2 regions of the Pseudomonas sp. LBUM1647 genome follow, and region 1 is predicted to be linked to the other one. Evidence: riboswitches for the same ligand, from Rfam matches in the RefSeq annotation. Region 1 holds a riboswitch; the other holds the start of a gene.
What was found. A riboswitch is a leader RNA that binds a small molecule or an ion and turns the genes downstream of it on or off. The one in region 1 is predicted to bind cobalamin.
Positions count from the first base shown of each region.

Region 2: it holds a riboswitch for cobalamin, as region 1 does, so the genes downstream of both, cobO (cob(I)yrinic acid a,c-diamide adenosyltransferase) here and ACA059_RS18060 (CbtB domain-containing protein) in region 1, are expected to answer to the same signal.

Region 1 covers NZ_CP166809.1:3,972,220-3,976,605, forward strand. The annotation lists gene cobN (cobaltochelatase subunit CobN) at 1-780, opposite strand, end outside; gene cobW (cobalamin biosynthesis protein CobW) at 784-1,845, opposite strand; cobalamin riboswitch at 1,946-2,160, opposite strand; cobalamin riboswitch at 2,429-2,657, shown strand; gene ACA059_RS18060 (CbtB domain-containing protein) at 2,779-2,970, shown strand; gene ACA059_RS18065 (CbtA family protein) at 2,982-3,689, shown strand; gene ACA059_RS18070 (cobalamin biosynthesis protein) at 3,686-4,099, shown strand; gene cobM (precorrin-4 C(11)-methyltransferase) at 4,183-4,386, shown strand, end outside.
Region 2 covers NZ_CP166809.1:5,031,279-5,035,664, forward strand. The annotation lists gene cbiB (adenosylcobinamide-phosphate synthase CbiB) at 1-57, opposite strand, end outside; gene bluB (5,6-dimethylbenzimidazole synthase) at 54-704, opposite strand; gene ACA059_RS23060 (cobyrinic acid a,c-diamide synthase CobB) at 701-2,038, opposite strand; gene cobO (cob(I)yrinic acid a,c-diamide adenosyltransferase) at 2,035-2,646, opposite strand; cobalamin riboswitch at 2,728-2,958, opposite strand; gene ACA059_RS23070 (hypothetical protein) at 3,113-3,697, shown strand; gene ACA059_RS23075 (PQQ-dependent sugar dehydrogenase) at 3,766-4,386, shown strand, end outside.

The DNA of each region.
Region 1 (4,386 bases):
GCCGGCCTCGACTTCGTCCAACAGGTCCTCGACCACCGTCAGGCAACCGGGCTCTTTCAAACTGGCCAGCGCAATCGGCAACGGGTTCAACCCCGCGGCCTGCAAACGCTGGCAGAAAATATCGATGAAACCGGTGTTCGCCGCCTGCAAATGCGAGCGGTAAAACAGCACCGCTGCCACCGGTTGATCGGCCTGCCAGTCGGCTTGCCAATCCTTCAGTTCAGCGGGGCTTTTTTGCGGGTGGTAAATCGCCGTGCGTGGCAGGGTTTGCGGCTCGGCCCAGGCGTAGTCGCGGTCCAGCCAACGATTGGCGAGGCAGCGAAAAAAATCCAGGGCATTGCCCATGCCGCCCTGACGCAGAAACTGCCAGAGCCGATCGCGGTCTTCCGCGCCCACCGTGCTCAGCTCGCTGAGTTCCGGGTCCGGGCGGTCATCGCCGGGCACCAGAATCAGCTGCACGCCGCGCTGTGACAACTCCACCAGACGCTCGACGCCGTAACGCCAATAGGCGATGCCACCGTGGAGCGATATCAGAATCACCTTGGCATGGCGCAGCACTTCGTCGACATACAAGTCGACCGACGCGTGATTCTGCACCTGCATCGGATTGGCCAGGCGCACACTCGGGTAATCGTCGGGCAACTGCTGCGCCGCTTCGGCGAGCAGCGCGAGGCTTGAGTCGCCGCTGCAGAGGATCACCAGTTCGGCGGGGGTTTGTCCAAGGTCGGCAATGTTGTCATCCGACACGAAACCGCCGGGCTGGGTCCTGAGCAGGTGCATGGCTTAAACGCTGAGCGCAGCGCGCAATTGCGCTTCAAGCAGAGTGGCGTCCAGCTCCTGACCGATCAATACCAGGCGCGTGGTACGCGCTTCGTCGGCGCCCCACTGACGGTCGAAGTGCTTGTCGAAACGTGTGCCCACGCCCTGGATCAGCAAGCGCATCGGCTTGTTCGGAATCGCCGCGAAACCTTTGACGCGAAGGATGCCGTGCTGGACCACCAGTTGAGTCAACGCGTCCAGCAGCAGGCTTTCGTCGGCTTGCGGCAGTTCGATGGAGATGGAGTCGAAGGCATCGTGGTCGTGATCGTCTTCGCCTTCATGGTGGTGATCGTGATGGCTGTGACGGCTGTCGATGTGTTCTTCAGAGCCGGCGCCGAGGCCGATCAGCACGTCCAGTGGCACGCGACCGCTGCTGGCTTCGATGACTTTCACCGCTGGCGGCAGTTCTTCTGCGACTTCAAGGCGTACACGGGCCAGGTCTTCAGGGCTGATCAGGTCGGCCTTGTTGAGGATCACCAGGTCGGCACTGGCCAGTTGGTCGGCGAACAGTTCGTGCAGCGGCGATTCGTGGTCCAGGTTCGGGTCGAGTTTGCGCTGGGCATCGACCTGGTCCGGGAAAGCCGCGAAGGTGCCGGCGGCGACCGCTGGGCTGTCGACCACGGTGATGACCGCGTCAACGGTGCAGGCGCTACGGATTTCCGGCCACTGGAAGGCTTGCACCAGCGGTTTTGGCAGGGCCAGGCCCGAGGTTTCGATGAGGATGTGGTCGAGGTCGCCGCGACGGGCGACCAATTCGCGCATCACCGGAAAGAACTCTTCTTGAACGGTGCAGCACAGGCAGCCGTTGGCCAGTTCGTAGACGCGGCCGTTGGCTTCTTCTTCAGTGCAACCTATGGAGCACTGTTTGAGGATTTCGCCGTCGATGCCCAGCTCGCCGAACTCGTTGACGATCACCGCAATGCGGCGGCCCTGAGCGTTGTCGAGCATGTGCCGCAGCAACGTGGTTTTGCCCGAGCCGAGGAAGCCGGTAACGATGGTGACGGGGAGTTTGGCCAGTGTTTTCATCGGATGCCCTTTGGCAAGGTGGCGGGCATACGGGACGACAATCGCTGCGACGGATGCGCGCGCGGAAGAGTTCGCCACCGGATCACCCCGCCCGGTTGTAGTGAGAATCTGTGTCGAGGCAGGTCTCCTGGCTGACGGTGTGCCAGGCTTGTGGGCCTGGCATTCGCTGCGCCTTCCCGCGAACCCGTTGCACAGGGTTTGCAGTGGCGTGGCAGCGAACATCACCGTTCACAGTTGCGGGGGCAGCCGCGGCATCGACCGCGTTCCCTTCTTAGCTTCGGCAAACGCCGAAGAACCTCGAAAGCGCAAGGCTACGCATCGTGTGGGGGCGGGTCAATGTCCGCAAGTTGATTGCGATACCTGTGGTGAGGGGGCTTGCCTGTGGCGAGGGGATTTATCCCCGTCCGGCGGCGAAGCCGTCGTAGATTCTGACAACTCGGTGTGGCTGAAAGAATGCAGGGGCCGCTTCGCAGCCCAACGGGGATAAATCCCCTCGCCACAATAATCCCCTCACCACAGGTATCCACCTAGGTATCGAGATGAGAACCCATGCCAATTGACGCCCAACCCCCGCCCATGCTCTCCTACACGCCTTGTTACGGGTGCCCTTCACAGGGTGAAACGGGAAACCGGTGAATCATGTGCTTTACTCTAAAGTCATGTCAGTCCGGTGCTGCCCCCGCAACGGTAAGCGAGCGAAGCGTCAGATCCACTGTGCCAGCAGTTCGGCATGGGAAGGTGATGCTTGCAGGTCAAGGCGAAAGCCAGCGCCCCTCGTGAGCCCGGAGACCGGCCCGCAACACAAAGTGACCATTACGATCACTGAATAACAAACCCGCGGTGGGCGGGCGCTGTTTGAACCTCTGCGTGCCCGACTCGCAGGGGTCTTCCATGCGCTCTATATCACCCGCTGACAGACCAGAGGGAAGCGCCATGTCGATCATCAGCAGCACCGGCCACACGACAGCCAGCACCACCAATACCCTGACTCAACGCCTGACCGCCGCCGTGTGCGCGTCGATCCTTGGCGCATGCCTTGTGTATTTCGCCGGTTTCTCGCACATCGAAGCGGTGCACAACGCCGCTCACGATACCCGCCACAGCTCTGCATTCCCGTGTCATTGAGACCTGCCGACATGATCAAGCGTATCGCGCAAACCGCAGGTTTCACCGGGCTGCTGGCCGCCCTTTTGCTGACCCTGCTACAAAGTTTCTGGGTGGCTCCGCTGATTTTGCAGGCCGAGACTTACGAAAAATCCGAGCCGGCTGCTGTTGAAGTCCACGAACACGCCGCGGGTGCTGTCGCCGCTCACACCCACGACGCCGAAGCCTGGGAACCGGAAGATGGCTGGCAGCGCGTGCTGTCCACTACCGGCGGCAACCTGGTGGTAGCGGTCGGTTTCGCGCTGATGCTGGCCGGTCTTTACACCTTGCGCGCACCGACCAAAACCTCCCAAGGCCTGCTTTGGGGCCTGGCCGGTTACGCGACGTTCGTGCTGGCACCGACCCTCGGTCTGCCGCCTGAGCTGCCGGGCACTGCCGCCGCTGATTTGGCGCAACGGCAGATGTGGTGGATAGGCACGGCTGCCTCCACCGCGGTCGGCATCGCATTGATCGTGTTCAGCCGTCACTGGCTGATGAAAGTGCTCGGCGTGGCAATTCTGGCCGTTCCTCACGTGATCGGCGCACCACAACCGGAAGTCCACTCGATGCTGGCTCCGGAAGCCCTGGAAGCTCAGTTCAAAATCGCTTCGCAGCTGACCAACGTGGCATTCTGGCTGGCCCTGGGCCTGATCAGTGCCTGGTTGTTCCGCCGCAAAAGCGATGGTCAATACCACGCATGACTGATGTCAGCGCAGCGCCGACTTTAGTGGTCGGCCTGGGCTGCCAGCGCGGCTGCCCCGTCAGCACGCTGCGGGCGCTGCTCGATCAGGCGTTACAGGCTCATAAAATCGAACTTCACCAGATCAAGGCCCTGGCCAGCATCGACCTGAAGCGCGAAGAACCGGGCTTGATCGAATTAGCCGAACAACTCGCACTCCCACTGATGTACTTCAGCAGCGAACAACTGGCCGGCTATCAACCGCAACTCAGCCATCGCTCGGACATCGCGTTCGAACGCACCGGCTGCTACGGCGTCGCGGAAAGTGCCGCCCTGGCCCTGGCTGAACACCTGGCCCAGGCACCGGCAAAATTACTGATTTCACGACAAAAATATGCCCAGGCCACCTTGGCATTGGCCGGCGCCGCCTAAAATCCCCGATAATCCCCGTCTTTGATCATGAGCAATCTTCATCTGAAGCCTTGCCCAGCCCCTTTTTCTCACAGGAACCGACGATGACTGTCTACTTCATTGGCGCAGGTCCCGGCGACCCGGAACTGATCACCGTCAAAGGCCAACGGCTGATTCGCAGCTGCCCGGTGATCATCTATGCCGGCTCCCTGGTGCCCGCCGCCGTACTGGAAGGCCATCGCGCCGAACAGGTGGTCAACAGCGCCGAACTGCACCTGGAACAGATCATCGAACTGTTCAAGACTGCC
Region 2 (4,386 bases), 1.1 Mb from region 1:
TTCACCCAGCAGCGCATCCAGCGCAACCGCGGCGACACTCAACAACGCCACACTCATTGACTCACTCCCCAATAATTTTCATACAGCAACTCACTGAGCGGACGCGCCTGCGCCCAGCCTTCGAGTACCAGCATCGGCGCCGGATAGAATTCCTTGACCGGCCCCAGGCAAAGAACGGCCAAGGGCTTGGCTCCGGCGGGTAAACCCAGCAGGTCGGCCAGCGCTTGCGGCTCGAACAGCGAGACCCAGCCCATGCCCAACCCTTCAGCGCGGGAGGCCAGCCAGAGGTTCTGGATCGCGCAGGACAACGAGGCCATATCCATTTCCGGCATCGTGCGGCGGCCGAAGATATGACGCTCGCGATCGTCCATCAGCGCAGCGACCAGCACCTCAGCGCAGTCGTTGATGCCTTCGACTTTGAGCTTCATGAATTCGTCGGTGCGCTCGCCGAGGGCTTCGGCGGTGCGGATGCGTTCTTCTTCCACCAGTGACTGGATCTTGCCGCGCAGGGCTCGATCGCTGATGCGGATGAACCGCCAGGGCTGCATCAGGCCGACACTCGGCGCCTGATGAGCGGCTTCGAGCAGGCGCCGCAGCAACTCGGGCTCGACGGTGCCGCCGCTGAAATGACGCATGTCGCGGCGTTCGCCGATGGCTCGATAAACTGCTTCGCGTTCGGCCTCGGAAAATGCGTTGTCGGTCATGGCCTCTTCGCGAGCAAGCTCGCTCCCACAGGGTTTTGGTCAGGCGCAAATAGCGCGGCAACCGCCGATGGATTGGAGGGGAAGTAAAAGTGCACGTAGGACGCGGTCATCCGCCCTTCACGATAAACCGCCTCTGCCCCTCGCCCACCGTTAGGGCTCAGGCCACGAGCAATCGGCTCAAGCTCGGTGCTGGTCAGCGAGTGGTGATAGGTGTGGCCGCGCAACGAACCTTCCGGCAACTCCACCGCTTGCAATGCCAGCGCGGCCAGACGCTTTTGCATCACCGCATCACCGGCCAGCAAGCCGACCAGTTCAGCACGAGTACCTTCGACATCCGTCAAAGAATCGAGCAAATAAAGCATGCCACCGCACTCGGCCAACAACGGTTTACCCGCCGCATGGTGAGCGCGAATGGCGGCCAGCATCGTGGTGTTCTGTGACAGCGCCACATGGTGCAATTCGGGATAACCACCCGGCAGATAAAGACTGTCTGCCTCCGGCAATTGCGTGTCACGGATCGGCGAGAAAAACAGCAACTCGGCGCCCATGGCTCGCAGCAAATCCAGGCTCGCGCCGTAGGTGAAGGCGAACGCTTCGTCACGGGCCACGGCAATTCGAACGCCGGCCAACAGAGGCTCGACAGCGATCACATCAGGAGCGGCGAATTCCACCGCTGGTGGCAGCGCGACCTCGCAACTGCTGGCCAGTGCATCGGCCGCCGCATCGAGGCGCAGATCGAGATCGTTCAACTCACTGGCCTGAACCAGACCCAAATGGCGACTCGGCAATTCGATCCCGGTTTCCCGGGACAAAGCGCCGTACCAGCGCAAACCTTCAGTGAGGCTGCCTTCCAGTAATTGCGCGTGACGCAGGGTGCCGACGCGGTTGGCCAACACACCGGCAAACGGCAAGTCCGGCTGATAACGCGCCAGCCCCAGGGCCAGTGCGCCAAAGGTCTGGGCCATGGCAGTGCCGTCGATCACACCGAGCACCGGCACACCGAAGTGTCGCGCCAGATCAGCGCTGGACGGCGTACCGTCGAACAGACCCATGACGCCTTCGATGAGGATCAGATCGGCTTCGCCGGCGGCTTCCCACAACAGACGACGACTTTCCTGCTCGCCGACCATCCACATGTCCAGTTGATACACCGGCGCACCGCTGGCGCGCTCGAGAATCATCGGGTCGAGAAAATCCGGGCCGCATTTGAACACGCGAACCTTGCGTCCTTGATTGCGATGCAAACGGGCCAGCGCGGCGGTGACGGTGGTCTTGCCCTGACCGGAAGCCGGCGCGGCAATCAATACCGCCGGGCAATGACGTGGTTGACTCACAATTCGACGCCTTTTTGCGCTTTGATCCCGGCCTGGAACGCGTGCTTGATCACGCCCATTTCGGTGACGGTATCGGCCAGTTCGATCATCTCCGGCTTGGCGCCACGACCGGTGACCACCACGTGCTGCATCGGCGGACGGGCCTGCAAGTCGCTGAGCACTTGATCGAGATCCAGATAACCGTGCTTGAGCGCAATGTTCAATTCATCCAGCACCACCAGGCCGATCGACGGATCACGCAGCAATTCGCGGGACACCGCCCACGCGGCTTCAGCGGCGGCGATATCACGCTGGCGATCCTGGGTTTCCCAGGTGAAGCCCTCGCCCATCACATGAAAACGCACCTGCTCCGGGAAGCGCCGGAAGAACAGTTCTTCGCCGGTGCTGCTGCGCCCTTTAATGAACTGCACCACGCCACACTGCATGCCGTGGCCCATGGACCGGGCGAGCATGCCGAAGGCCGAGCTGCTTTTGCCTTTGCCGTTGCCGGTCAGCACCAGCAGCAGGCCGCATTCATTCGGCGAATTGGCGATGCGTTCATCGATCACGGCTTTTTTGCGCAGCATGCGCGCCAGATGACGTTCGTCACGATCGGGGGTATCAGTCATGGGGGAGCTCTCCGTTGAGGCTGGATAACGGCGGGCAGGCACAAGAATAGACGGCAAGAAGCCTGGCATCGCCCACCGTGATGCCGCTGGATGGATCAGGCCGGTCTCCGGGCTCATGAGCGGCGTTGGCCTGACTGCGCGCCTTCCCATGTCATACGACACAGTGGCTCAAGGCGCAGCCTTCACTCATTTACCGTTGCGGGGGCAGCGCCGGGATCATGACTCTTCGTCGCTTGAAGATAGTCACTCACCGGCTTCCCTGTTTCACTCTGTCGACCAAGGTCACAGAGCACCTGAAACAAGCCGCGAAGGTTAGAGGGTTGGGGATGGAGCGTCAATTGAAGACGGGCGGCCTGCGAGCGAATAACTGCCGTCGATCAATTATCTGACGCCAATCTTGTGCCACACTCTCAGCAGTGATATCAAAGAGCCATAAACTCACAACACAATAACAAGGGTGAGCCATATGCAAGGCATGATCATCAGCAATCCGAAGCTGGAATTCCTGCGCCCGGTGCTGGAACGCTGGTTTGACTGTATCGACCGCTACAACGCCGTGCGCGGCGATAACGACACGCCTTACTGGTTCGACGAAAAAGCCAACCTGAGCCTGCTTTCCGCCGCGGCCTGGATGGCGGAAATGGTTACGCTGCAACAAACACCGACCCGTAAACAGACTGAAGAAGGCGAACGCAATGGCCGCGCCGACCTGTTTATCGCGACCAGCGAAGAGCGCGCGTACCTTCAAGCCACTCAACGCTGGCCACGCGTCAACAGCCTGAACCTGACTCAAGCTTTGCAAGACATCACCAGCGACGCCAAGCGCATCAGCTACGCCAGCGACCTGAAACTCGGCTGCCTGTTCGTTGCACCGCAAAAAGCCCAACAAAGCGCTACTCCGGAAGAACTCCAGGACATGGTCGACGACCTGCAAAAGGAACACACCTGCGCGGTAGCCTGGTACTTCCCCTATGCCTATCGCAAGTTGCGCAACGAAGCCGGCAACTATCACCCCGGCATAGCCGTGCTGTTCAAAGAAGCCCGCGGCTGACCGGTTGAACCATCGCGCACCTGCGCTTCTCTATTGATTAGGTCAATGCATTCATAGGGAAGATCAGCATGCGCAAGCCTCAGCTCGTTCTCGTCATCGCGCTCGCCGGAGGGCTCGCCGCCTGTGGTGAAACCTCCAGCCTGCAAGTCTCCGACGGCACCGGCCCGTCACCCAAGCTGCCAGAACCGAACAAGACCCTGATCCCGACGGTGAACATCGCCCCGGCGATCGGCTGGCCGGACGGTGCGAAACCCATCGCCGCGACAGGGACTCAGGTGGCGGCATTTGCCGAAGGCCTCGATCACCCGCGCTGGCTTTACGTGTTGCCCAATGGCGACGTGCTGGTGGCCGAAACCAACGCACCACCCAAACCCGATGACGGCAAAGGCGTTCGTGGTTGGGTCATGGGCAAAGTCATGGGCCGTGCCGGCGCCAGCGTACCGAGCCCGAACCGCATCACGCTGCTGCGGGACAAGGACCACGACGGCATCGCTGAAACCCGCACGGTGTTCCTGGAAAACCTCAACTCACCCTTTGGCATGACCCTGGTCGGCAATGACCTGTACGTCGCCGACACGGACCGCTTGCTGCGCTTCCACTACGAAAACGGCGAGACGGCGATCAAGTCAGAGCCGATGAAGGTGATCGACCTGCCGGGCGGCACGCTGAATCACCACTGGACCAAAAAC